One region of the Vibrio sp. QJM3NY_39 genome, then DNA from elsewhere that is predicted to be linked to it. Evidence: predicted binding sites of a transcription regulator. Region 1 holds the regulator's gene; the other holds the start of a gene.

Region 1 (5,887 bases):
TGAAAACGGAATTAGGCAGTCACGGTATGGCAGCAGAATTCCAGTACAGATCCGCGGATCTTTTTGGCATTTTGAATGGTTGTGATTACGGAGCTTGGAACCCGGAAACGGACGCTTTCCTTCCTCGTAAATTCAAAGCGACAAAGCACAGCATGGTTCGTGGGAAGTCAGCTTGTAAGCAAAAACTGCAGCAAGATGTTGGACTCCCTATCACCGATTGTGCGGTTTATGGCATGGTTTGTCGTTTGACTAATCAGAAAGGTGTTCATTACTTACTGCCTATCATCGAGCAGTTTTTGAAAAACGATCTTCAGATCGTGATTGTTGGTACTGGTGATCCAGTTTTAGCGAGTCAGCTGAAAGAGCTGTCGGCACTTCACTCAGATAAGTTCTCGTTTGTAGAAGCGTATAATAATGAGCTTGCGCACTTAGTTGAAGCGGGTTCTGATTTCTTCTTGATGCCTTCGGAGTTCGAACCTTGTGGCTTAAACCAAATCTACAGCATGGCTTACGGTACGTTACCGATTGTTCGCTCTGTGGGCGGTTTAAAAGACAGTGTGAATGATTACGATCAGGATCCCGAGATAGCGACCGGCTTTGCTTTTGAAGAGCCAACACCGCAAGCGTTACTGGCAGTATTGCATCGTTCATTACTACTTTATGCACAAAACCCCGCTGAAATTAAGCGTGTTCAACTTTACGCGATGCAACAAGATTTTAGTTGGGAAGATGCGGCAAAAGAATATCTTACGATGTACCATTCTGCATTTTAAAGTGCTGAATTAGCTGTAAAATAAGCTGATGTATAACAACTGAACTTAATAGTAGAAGGCGCTCTGATAGTAGAGTGCCTTTTTGTTTTCTGGTCAGATCACATCACGTTTAGGAAGAGAAAACTTGCAAACTCATTTTAGTCAGGTAGAAAAGGTGGGGTAGGTATTCACATGACTAATGTTAGGTTTGACACTATTATCACTTAAATTTCTTGATTGCGTGATATCCTTAGCCATCGCCTTGTGATGAGGCAGAGCACCATTCCAATAATTAAAGCGATAGGTATGTCTGAGAGTTTACTATTTCATAAAACATTTACTCACCCTACGAGCGATGAGTGGGTTGTATTTGTGCATGGCGCAGGAGGCAGTTCCTCCATTTGGTTTAAGCAGATCAAAGCGTATAAACAGCACTTCAACTTGCTTCTCATTGATTTGAGAGGGCATGGTAAATCAGACAACATCCTCAAAGAGCTGATTTCGAATCGTTATACGTTCAAAGCGGTAACGCTCGATATTCTTAAGGTGTTAGACCATCTGAAAATCCGTTCTGCACACTTTGTAGGCATGTCTTTGGGCACGATTATTGTCCGTAATGTCGCAGAGCTAGCGGCTGGCCGAGTACGTTCAATGGTACTAGGTGGTGCCGTGACCAAACTCAACACTCGCTCTCAAGTCTTAATCAAGTTGGGTAACTTGAGTAAGCACATCATTCCTTATATGTGGTTATACAGCCTTTTTGCTTACGTTGTGATGCCACAAAAAAGCCAAAAAGAATCACGTAACCTGTTTATCCGCGAAGCCAAAAAGCTGTGCCAAAAAGAGTTTAAACGCTGGTTTATCCTTACGGCTGATGTGAACCCATTGATGAAGTACTTTAAAGACCGAGAGTTGCCGATTCCAACTTTGTATTTGATGGGCGAGCGCGACTACATGTTCATCAAGCCAGTAAAAGAAATGGTAGAAGCGCATAAGTCGAGTGAGTTGGTAGAAATTGCCAACTGTGGGCATGTGTGCAACGTAGAAAACCCTGAAGAATTCAATCAACGATCTATCGCTTTTATTCAAAAGCAAATTCAGTGATTCTTTAGCAGAACAGATGCTCGAATAGAATTGAAACAAAAACGGGAAGCTAATTTTAGCTTCCCGTTTTTATTTGGAGGAGGTATCTGACCGAGTTGTTATATAAGGCCGTTGGAGCCACTTTACCTTTCAAAACCTGCTATTCAGGTGAAGCAGTACCGCACTGCCAACAAGAACCGAATTGTGCTTCGTTGACTTCATGACATTCTCCGCAACGCCACTCTTCATAAATGATCGAATCTTGCTGTTTCTGGTAGTCATTAACAACTGCCCGGGCTTTGCTCGCCAATTCTGGCTCATATAACCATACGTAAGGGTCAGTTTCTTCGGCAAATGGGATTTCCCCTTTCAAACCGAATAACCCTTCACCACGAACTTCACACGCAATATTCATACTTTCTAGTAATCCACAGATGATGTGGGCTTCTGTCGGATTCGATGCACTGAAGATTTTCATTGAGATAGAACCTTATCTGGCTATATGCGTTATTTAGCTATTATAAGTATACGTTATTCAGCCACAGGTGCTGAGCGAAATTTATTCATCAACCATTTAGCAATGATTGGGAATACACCCAGCAAGGCAAATGACAATAGTACTGAAGGGGACACGATACCCGAAAGTGAATCAATTTCCGCGAGTTGAGTACCAGCATTCAAGAAAACGGCAGTACCCGGTAACATTCCTATTTGACTTGTAATGTAATAGCGACTCACAGACATCGGTGTTAGACCCATCAACAGGTTGATAAGGAAAAATGGGAATACAGGAATCAGACGCAGAGAAAACAAGTAAAATGCTCCGTCTTTTTCAACGCCCTTGTTAATCGTTGCTAATTTGTCACCAAATTTAGTTTGGATCCAGTCACGTAACAGATAACGGCTACTTAAAAACGCGAGGGTTGCACCAATGGCACTGGCGAAAGAGACCAGCAGCAAACTATTCCAGAAACCAAATAGCGCAGCCCCTAACAGGGTCACAACAGCAGCACCAGGAATTGAGAAAGCAGTAATCATTACATACGCGACAAAATAGATAGCAGCGGCAGCAATGAAGTTGCTATCAATGTAGTCATTTAAAACGGCTTGTTGGGCCTTGGCATTTTCAAGCGTTAGGTATTGGCCGAAATTGACGCCTAACAAGACGATGGTTACGACCAACACAATACCCAATATCATTTTCTTACTCATTGATACTTCCTCTAAATTTTCAATGTATACCATTAGTATAGATAGACAGGCAAAGCATAGATTAACTTTCAGCAGATATAAAAAAAGCCGCAGTAAATGCGGCTTAGTTATGTATATAGTTTTTCACTTACAATGTTAATTGACGCGATTGATAAGCTCTTCACGACGCTGCTGCGGTATAACAGACCAATGTGTGCCATTGATCGCGCCTTCTAGCGCCCAAAGTAGTTCAATACTGACAGAAGACGCATGTGATTCTTTGATGGCGTTAAATGCGTTTACAGAGCCAGATTCATATAAACGCTCTACGGAATCGATCCCTGCTTTTTTCAACATACGCTCAGTGGCGAGTCGAAGGTTGGGCAGATCTTTGAGTCGAGTAGGCTTAGCTGAAGATTGCTCAGCTTTTTCTTCTTTAGCAAAACCCAGAGACGTTGTTGCAAGCTGCAAGATTTTCTCTTGGTCTTGCCACAGGCCTTCGGGTAAAGCGAAATATTTAGTAACGACAGGGAAACCACGTTTTTTGTAGACGTACGGTTGAAACCCTTGTTGTTCGAACTGTTTCGTTGTGCATTTGTCTGCTCGTATGTGCAGCTGGTCATTTACAACCAGAGCAAACATAGTGTCATCAGCAAAAAGACCGAAGCCACCAAACATCGAGCGTGATTTTATTTTTCCTAGGGATTCAAATAATTTCATTGAATCCTTTAGTATCGGTTTATCCATGTTATTTATCTCGGTGTATTTGAACTACGCCACCAAATAAGCAGGTCCGAGAGATTAGCAAAATGTTGCAATTAAATTGTCAATTAGCCGTAAATTACTAAATTATTAGTAGTTACTGCATTTTGCCATCGGTAACCCCGCTACCATACCAACGAGTGGTTTAGGCCGGAAGCTTTGCGTCTCACTCTTTCAAGTGATTTGCCCTGTGCGTGACTGATTGAATAGAATAAAGTTTTTGTTGAATGAGGCTCACACTTGTTATTTCAAAATGTGATACTGCTTCAATTAATGATCTTTCCAGTATGATACCAGGTTCATTGATGTTGTTGATAAAAAAAGCGCACCTAAAGGTGCGCTTGATTAAACTAAACTGAATTTATCAATTAATTTAACGTTTTAACTGTGCTTCGCTCAACAATTTCAGGGTGCATTTCGAATACACGTTTTTCATGGTCTTTGTCTTTGATGCGTTCTAACAAAATTTCGAATGCATTCTTACCAACACGACGCTTCGGTTGGTGAACCGTGGTCAATGGTGGAGAGAAGTATTCAGCTAACTCGATGTTATCGTAACCAATCACTGAAATATCTTCAGGGATACGAATACCTTGTTGTTGTAAGCGACTCATTAGGCCAAGTGCCATGGTGTCGTTAAAACAGAATACGGCTGTAGGGCGATCTTCCATTTTAATAATTTGATCAGCAGCAATCACAGCGGTATCACACTCAAAGTTGCCTTCAATGATTAGACGCTCATCAGTAGCTATTTTGGCTTCACCCAACGCACGTTTGTAACCTGCAATACGTTCTACACATGCTGCTTTGTCTAAGTGGCCACTTAAGCAAGCAATCTTAGAATGACCGCGTTCAATAAGGTACTTGGTTGCCAGATAGCCACCTTCTTCAGAGTTATCAATGATCTTATCGGCTTGAGAGGTCTCAGGGCCCCAATCCATGACAACTTTAGGGATATCAGCGTGACGGTCTAACATCTCTCTTAATTCTTCAGTTAGGTCTGAACACATAACCAAGATGCCATCTACACGTTTCTCTGCAAGCATTCGAATGTAGTCGCGCTGCTTCTCATAGATACCGCCAGTGTTACACAAGATCAAAGTGTAACCTTGACGGTAACAGTAACTCTCAACACCATCGATAACTTCAGAGAAGAATAGGTTGGTTGATTGAGTCACTAGCATGCCGATAGTGCGCGTTGTATTACATTTTAAGCTACGAGCAACAGCACTCGGCGCGTAGTTTAGTTCGTCTACGGCTTTGTTTACTTTTTCTTGAGTCGCTTCTGCAACAAAGCGAGTTTTGTTGATTACGTGAGAAACGGTTGTTGTTGATACGCCTGCTAAGCGAGCGACATCTTTTATAGTGGCCATGGTTTTATCCTATTAGAAGCTACTTTCCCAAAGTACGGAATGAAGTAGCCGTTAAGCTACCTAACTAAGAGCTTAAATTTGTAGGGCTCTTTGGGTACTAAAGTGCTAAAAAACAAAAAACCGCTATTGAGCGGCTTGTCTTAACACCGAAATGCTCAAAACTATAATAAGCATAGCATTTCGTGAATGTTTCATATTTTATCGTTTGCGGTCACAATTTTAGACTGACTAGAAATTACTCGCAATAAAATTCACCCGGAAATCCGGGTGAATTGTCACATTCTTCTGAATTTATTTAACGAGTCATCCAATCAGCTTATTCACCAGCAAGGTATTGGGTGTCCAATTTGCAGAATGCAAGTAGCAGAGATGAGACTGATGCGTAGAAACCGAATTCGTCAACGTCATGACATTTAACGTTGAACTTTGGTACCCAAGTAAGAAGTTGTTGCTCGATAAATTGCTGTTGAACAGCGAAGGATTTTTCTAGCTCTTCTTCAAGCTCCGTTTCATTAGAACGGATGATCAAGTTGCCAAGGAAGTCGAGTTCGATAGCGATGTGGTCAGCTGGTTCTTTTAGGTCTTGGTTCACCACTAAGTTGTGCTTGGCCATGATCTCTTCCATATCTTTTGCTGGCTTATCATTCAAAAGGCCAGTCTCACCGATATACATAGAAGCGTAAGGAAGTGCGCCATGCTTATCTGTTTTTAAGAATAAGTCACAGA
Region 2 (5,887 bases), 1.6 Mb from region 1:
CAATGTCTTCATTTACGTCGAAGCTTAGTTTCACGTTCAGACCTGGGTCTGAGTTGTCTTTCTTCGCTTCATATTCTTGATCTGCACAGATTGGGTTATCACGTAGACCTTGCATCTTATGCGTAGTCTCAGCCCAGATAGTACGCAGTTCAGTACGGTTACGTTGGATTACAACATCTGCGCCTGACTTAATCACTACTTCGTCTGATGCTTCAACAGAACCAATTACGTGTGAACACGCTTCTAGGCCATTTGTTGCAAGAGTAGAAAGAACAGCGTCTAGGTCATCGTTGCGAACTTGGATTACCGCACCTAGCTCTTCGTTGAAGAGTGCTGCTAGCGTGTCTTCGCTGTTCTCTGATGCAGCTAAAAGGGCTGCAATATCAGCATTAACACCACAGTGACCTGCGAACGCCATTTCAGCTAGCGTTACGAATAGACCGCCATCGCCTTTATCGTGGTAAGCAACAACTTGGTCGTTAGCTACAAGTGCTTGAACGCCTTCGTAGAAGCCTTTTAGCTGTGCCGCGTTGTCTACGTCTGCTGGTTTATCACCAAGCTGCTTGTAAACCTGAGCAAGTGCTGTTGCGCCCATGCGGTTTTGGCCGTTACCAAGGTCGATAAGTACCAGTGACGTGTTACCTTTGTCTGTACGAAGTTGTGGCGTAATCGTCTTACGAACATCTTCAACACGTGCAAACGCTGTGATAACGAGAGAAAGCGGAGAAGTCACTTCTTTCTGCTCACCGTTCTCTTCCCACTTAGTCTTCATCGACATTGAGTCTTTACCCACTGGGATAGTTAGACCCAGTGCCGGACATAGCTCTTCACCCACGGCTTTAACCGCTTCGTAAAGACCTGCATCTTCACCAGGGTGACCCGCTGGAGACATCCAGTTAGCCGACAGTTTAATGTGTTTGATATCGCCGATGTTAGTCGCTGCGATGTTAGTAATGGCTTCACCAACCGCTAGACGAGCAGATGCTCCAAAGTCTAGAAGTGCAACCGGAGTGCGCTCACCAAGAGACATTGCCTCACCGTGGTAAGAGTCGTAGCTTGCTGCAGTTACTGCGCAGTTAGCGACAGGAACCTGCCATGGGCCAACCATTTGGTCACGAGCTACAAGGCCAGTTACCGAGCGGTCACCTATAGTAATAAGGAATGTTTTCTCTGCCACTGTTGGTAGGCGAAGAATACGGTCAACCGCTTCGTTCATTTCGATACCAGAACGGTCAATCGCTGGGTTGTTCGCTTTTAGCGTTTTCGCGTCACGGTGCATCTTAGGCGTTTTACCTAATAGGATGTCCATCGGCATGTCGATTGGCGTGTTGTCGAAGTGTGAATCTTCTAATTTAAGATCTCGTTCTTCTGTTGCTTTACCAACAATCGCGAATGGAGCGCGTTCACGCTTACAAATCGCTTCAAATGTCGCTAAGTCTTTATCAGCAACCGCCATTACGTAACGCTCTTGAGATTCGTTACACCAAATCTCAAGTGGGCTCATACCCGGCTCATCGTTTGGTACGTCGCGTAGGTTGAAGATACCACCACGTTCACCGTCGTCGACTAGCTCAGGAAGTGCATTCGAGATACCGCCCGCGCCCACATCGTGGATGAATGCGATTGGGTTCGCATCACCAAGCTGCCAACAACGGTCGATAACTTCCTGACAACGACGTTCCATTTCTGGGTTTTCACGTTGTACAGAAGCAAAATCTAAGTCTTCAGAAGAAGAACCCGAATCCATTGAAGATGCAGCACCGCCACCAAGGCCAATGTTCATTGCTGGACCGCCAAGAACTATTAGGCTTGCACCTACTGGGATCTCTTTCTTCTGAACATGATCATCACGAATGTTGCCTAAACCACCCGCCAGCATGATTGGTTTGTGGTAACCGCGTACTTCTTCACCTGCGTGAGAGTTTACTTTCTCTTCGTAAGTACGGAAGTAACCTAGTAGGTTTGGACGACCAAATTCGTTGTTGAATGCTGCGCCACCAAGAGGGCCTTCAAGCATGATATCAAGCGCAGTCACGATACGGCTTGGCTTACCAAAGTCCGTTTCCCACGGTTGAACAAAATTAGGAATTTTTAAGTTAGATACAGAGAAAGCAACCAGACCCGCTTTTGGCTTACCACCAATACCTGTCGCGCCTTCATCGCGGATTTCGCCGCCTGAACCTGTTGATGCGCCCGGCCATGGAGAGATTGCCGTTGGGTGGTTGTGCGTTTCAACTTTCATCAAGATGTGTGTTTTCTCTTGGTGATAGTTGTACTGACGAGTTTCTGGATCTGGGAAGAAACGACCGACTTCAGAACCGGTCATTACCGCTGCGTTATCTTTATAAGCAGACAGAACGTGCTCTGGTGTCGTTTCAAAAGTGTTCTTAATCATCTTGAACAATGATTTTTCTTGTTTAACGCCATCGATAGTCCAATCAGCGTTAAAGATCTTGTGACGACAGTGCTCTGAGTTCGCTTGTGCAAACATCATTAGCTCGATGTCAGTCGGGTTACGACCTAGCTTCTCAGTGAAGCTTTCAAGAAGGTAATCAATCTCATCTTCTGCAAGTGCTAGACCTAGGGTAACGTTTGCTTTTTCAAGCGCTTTACGTCCGCCAGTTAGTAGGTCAACTTCCGCATAAGGAGCAGGCTCAGCAACAGTGAACAGTGCCGCTGCTGATTCGAAGTCAGTGAAAACCACTTCCATCATACGGTCGTGCAGAATTGCTTTCAGCTCAACAAGTTGAAGCTCAGAAAGTTCAGAAGAGGTTTCAATGTAGAAAGCAGTACCGCGCTCTAGACGTGACACTTTAGCCAGTCCGCAGTTGTGTGCGATATCTGTTGATTTTGAAGACCAAGGCGAGATAGTGCCTGGACGTGGCGTTGCAAGCAGCAGTAAACCTTCAGGTTCATGCTCTTCAATCGTTGGACCGTAAGTCAGTAGCTTTTCTAGCTTCTCAACTTCAGACTCATCTAGGTCTGCCGTTAGATCAGCAAAGTGGGCAAACTCAGCGTAAATACCTGTTACAGGTAAGCTTAATTCACGACAAAGCTCTAAAAGCTTGTTAACACGAAACTCAGATAGAGCTGGGGAGCCACGCAAAATTCTCATGTGCTTACGTCTCTTATGCAGTTGATTAAGGTAGTATTGGAATAAATTCAGTGGGTTATAGGAACAACCTAACTGTTTTCTTCGAAGCTATTCCCGAAGGTTGCCAAACCTATGCCGATTCCACCTCTTCAATGCGAGCGCATTATAAAGCATTTCTTTTTGTGACGTAACACCAAAAGCAACCGTTTGCGTTATTTTTTTTATCTTTCTGTGTAAATGGTACTTTTGCTGCATTTATCACCACTTTTACAACTGTTTAAATAAACCTGCTTTGCCAGCCTTGCGGGGTTTGGTATAAAGGGGCTTCCACTTTTCGAGATTTCATTTTGATGCCTAAATTTACGCTCATCTTTTCGTCTAAGTTTCTTCTGCTCGCTATTGCCCTATTTGGGTTGGCTGGATGCCAGATTGAATCTGAACCTAAAAGTGTCCTTGAGCAGATACGAGAGCGTGGCGTTCTTCGTGTCGGCACCCTGAATAACCAACTCTCTTATTACATCGGTCCAGATGGTCCTGCTGGCTTGGATTACGAGTTAGCTCGCGAGTTTGCAGAAGAACTTGGTGTAAAGCTTGAGGTTAAACCCGCTTACCGTCTATCCGGCCTATTTCCGGCGTTAAAGAAAGGCGAGATCGATCTTATCGCAACGGGGTTAACACAAAACAGCAACCTGACACGTGCCTATCGCGCTGCGCCTGCTTATTACTATGTAAGCCAACAAGTCGTGTACAAAAAAGGTCAGTGGCGACCAAGAAACCTTGAGCAACTGATCAGGTTTGAGAATGAGCGTCAGGCTGATTTCGTAAAAGCACAAACTGAACCAGAAGAGGTAGCGTCTACTGACACATTGACGCCATCTTTGGTTGTAGTGAAAGACTCACACTTTGAGCCAACACTAAAACAGCTGCAAAACACACACGATGACTTTATCTACGATGCGATCGGCAATGCTGACATCAACGACCTGCTAAAAGAAGTCTCTACAGGGGAACGCTTGTTTACTGTGGCGGATTCGATTGAGCTGTCACTCGCACAACGTTTATACCCAGACGTGGCTTTGGCTTTTGAACTTACAGAAGACCAACCTATCTCTTGGTACTTAGAACGTTCAGAAGATGAAAGCCTGTATGCGTTGCTGATTGAGTTCTTCGGTAACCTTAAACAGTCTGGTGAATTGGCTTCACTGGAAGAGAAATACATCGGTCACATTGGTACCTTTGACTACGTTGATACTCGTGCCTTTATCCGCGCATTGGACAGCAAGCTACCTAAATGGTCGCCACTATTTCAGAAATACTCGCAAGAATTTGATTGGCGCTTAATCGCAGCTTTGGCATACCAAGAGTCACACTGGAACCCAGTCGCGCGTTCTCCCACAGGTGTTCGTGGCATGATGATGTTGACGTTGCCAACCGCGAAGAGCGTAGGTGTAACCAATCGTCTTGACCCGAAACAGTCGGTACAAGGTGGCGTGGAATATTTACGTCGTATCGTGAATCGAGTTCCTGACTCAATTACTCAACATGAAAAGATCTGGTTTGCCCTCGCCTCATATAACGTAGGTTACGGTCACATGATGGATGCTCGCCGCTTAACTAAAGCACAAGGCGGCAACCCTGACGCTTGGGGTGATGTCAAAGATCGACTTCCTCTATTGAGACAAAAGAAGTACTACAGCCAAACTCGATACGGCTATGCGCGTGGTGATGAAGCAAGGAATTACGTTGAGAATATTCGCCGTTATTACCAAAGCATTATTGGTCATGTGAATAAGCGAAATAAAGAAGAAGAAGCGAGCCTCGAAGGTTTGGTGGTTATCCCACCTTTAGAGATCTCGGGCGCTGAATCGACAATCAGTGCGGCTGAATCCGCTGTCGACGAAGCTGAGTCTTCCAAATAAATAAAAAAGAGCAATTCTATATAGCGTTGCTCTTTTTTTTTATACATGAGCCACTGGTTCGTATTGGCTAATTCGCATTGAGAAACTAAACCAGCAAAGTGACAGTTAAACTTGAGGTGTCATATTGCAGTAACAATCGAACTTTATAACGACACACCATAAGCGCCATGATGTTCTGTTGTATTCAGACACTGGCCATCGCGATGGTTACTCAAAAGGTATCGCTAAGTTCGCGACAGAGCTCATAAACAAATAACCACTATAATTAAAACTGAAGTCATAATTACAAAGCCAGACGACAAATAGGAAATCGTTGAAATGATGAAGAGTAAACTGAAATCGAAGCGCCTTGATAAGACCGTTGCTGCAAACCGTCGTAAGCGTATGCTTTCAAATAATAAGAAGAAAATCATTTGGCGCAACCGTGCTTTCATGCAGATACTTTCTGAGTAAATATACCGAGTAAGTTTTCTGCGGCACTCTTGCTATCGAGAGTGCCGAAAGCTTGCTGCTATTTTTTGTTACAGACCTTATTCTTGTTACTGACGTTATTCTTGTTACTTGCCTTGTCAGATTCTAAACACTGCTCTTCCAACAGACGGTCTTGCTTTCGTTTTTCTTTTATCTCTTTTCTACGACGCTTGAAAAACGCTTGCAGTTGATCACGGCACTCTTGTTCTAACAAACCATTTTCCACGTCTGCATAGTGGTATGAGGCTTGGCTTTCAAAGAGATTCAATACCGTACCTGCTGCACCCGCTTTTAAGTCAGGGGCACCAAACACAATGCGCTTTACTCGGCTGTGTAACAAGGCACCTGCACACATTGGGCAAGGCTCAAGCGTGACGTATAAGGTGGTATCGAGTAAGCGATA

Evidence for each region. The regulator PurR, encoded in region 1, represses purine synthesis genes. The targets are predictions, from matches to a motif close to TNANGNAAACGTTTNCNTNA.
Region 2: the regulator PurR is predicted to act here: its motif matches at 3,290-3,309, upstream of purL (phosphoribosylformylglycinamidine synthase).

Annotation. Positions count from the first base shown of each region.
Region 1 is NZ_CM173505.1:1,197,046-1,202,932, forward strand. It holds gene glgA (glycogen synthase GlgA) at 1-773, shown strand, start outside; gene AC3CHU_RS05480 (alpha/beta fold hydrolase) at 1,059-1,856, shown strand; gene AC3CHU_RS05485 (putative signal transducing protein) at 1,996-2,313, opposite strand; gene AC3CHU_RS05490 (TVP38/TMEM64 family protein) at 2,367-3,047, opposite strand; gene AC3CHU_RS05495 (TfoX/Sxy family DNA transformation protein) at 3,183-3,773, opposite strand; cyclic di-GMP riboswitch class I at 3,901-3,986, opposite strand; gene purR (HTH-type transcriptional repressor PurR) at 4,157-5,161, opposite strand; gene torD (molecular chaperone TorD) at 5,478-5,887, opposite strand, start outside.
Region 2 is NZ_CM173505.1:2,839,398-2,845,284, forward strand. It holds gene purL (phosphoribosylformylglycinamidine synthase) at 1-3,115, opposite strand, end outside; gene mltF (membrane-bound lytic murein transglycosylase MltF) at 3,445-5,013, shown strand; gene AC3CHU_RS12690 (hypothetical protein) at 5,332-5,466, shown strand; gene tadA (tRNA adenosine(34) deaminase TadA) at 5,525-5,887, opposite strand, start outside.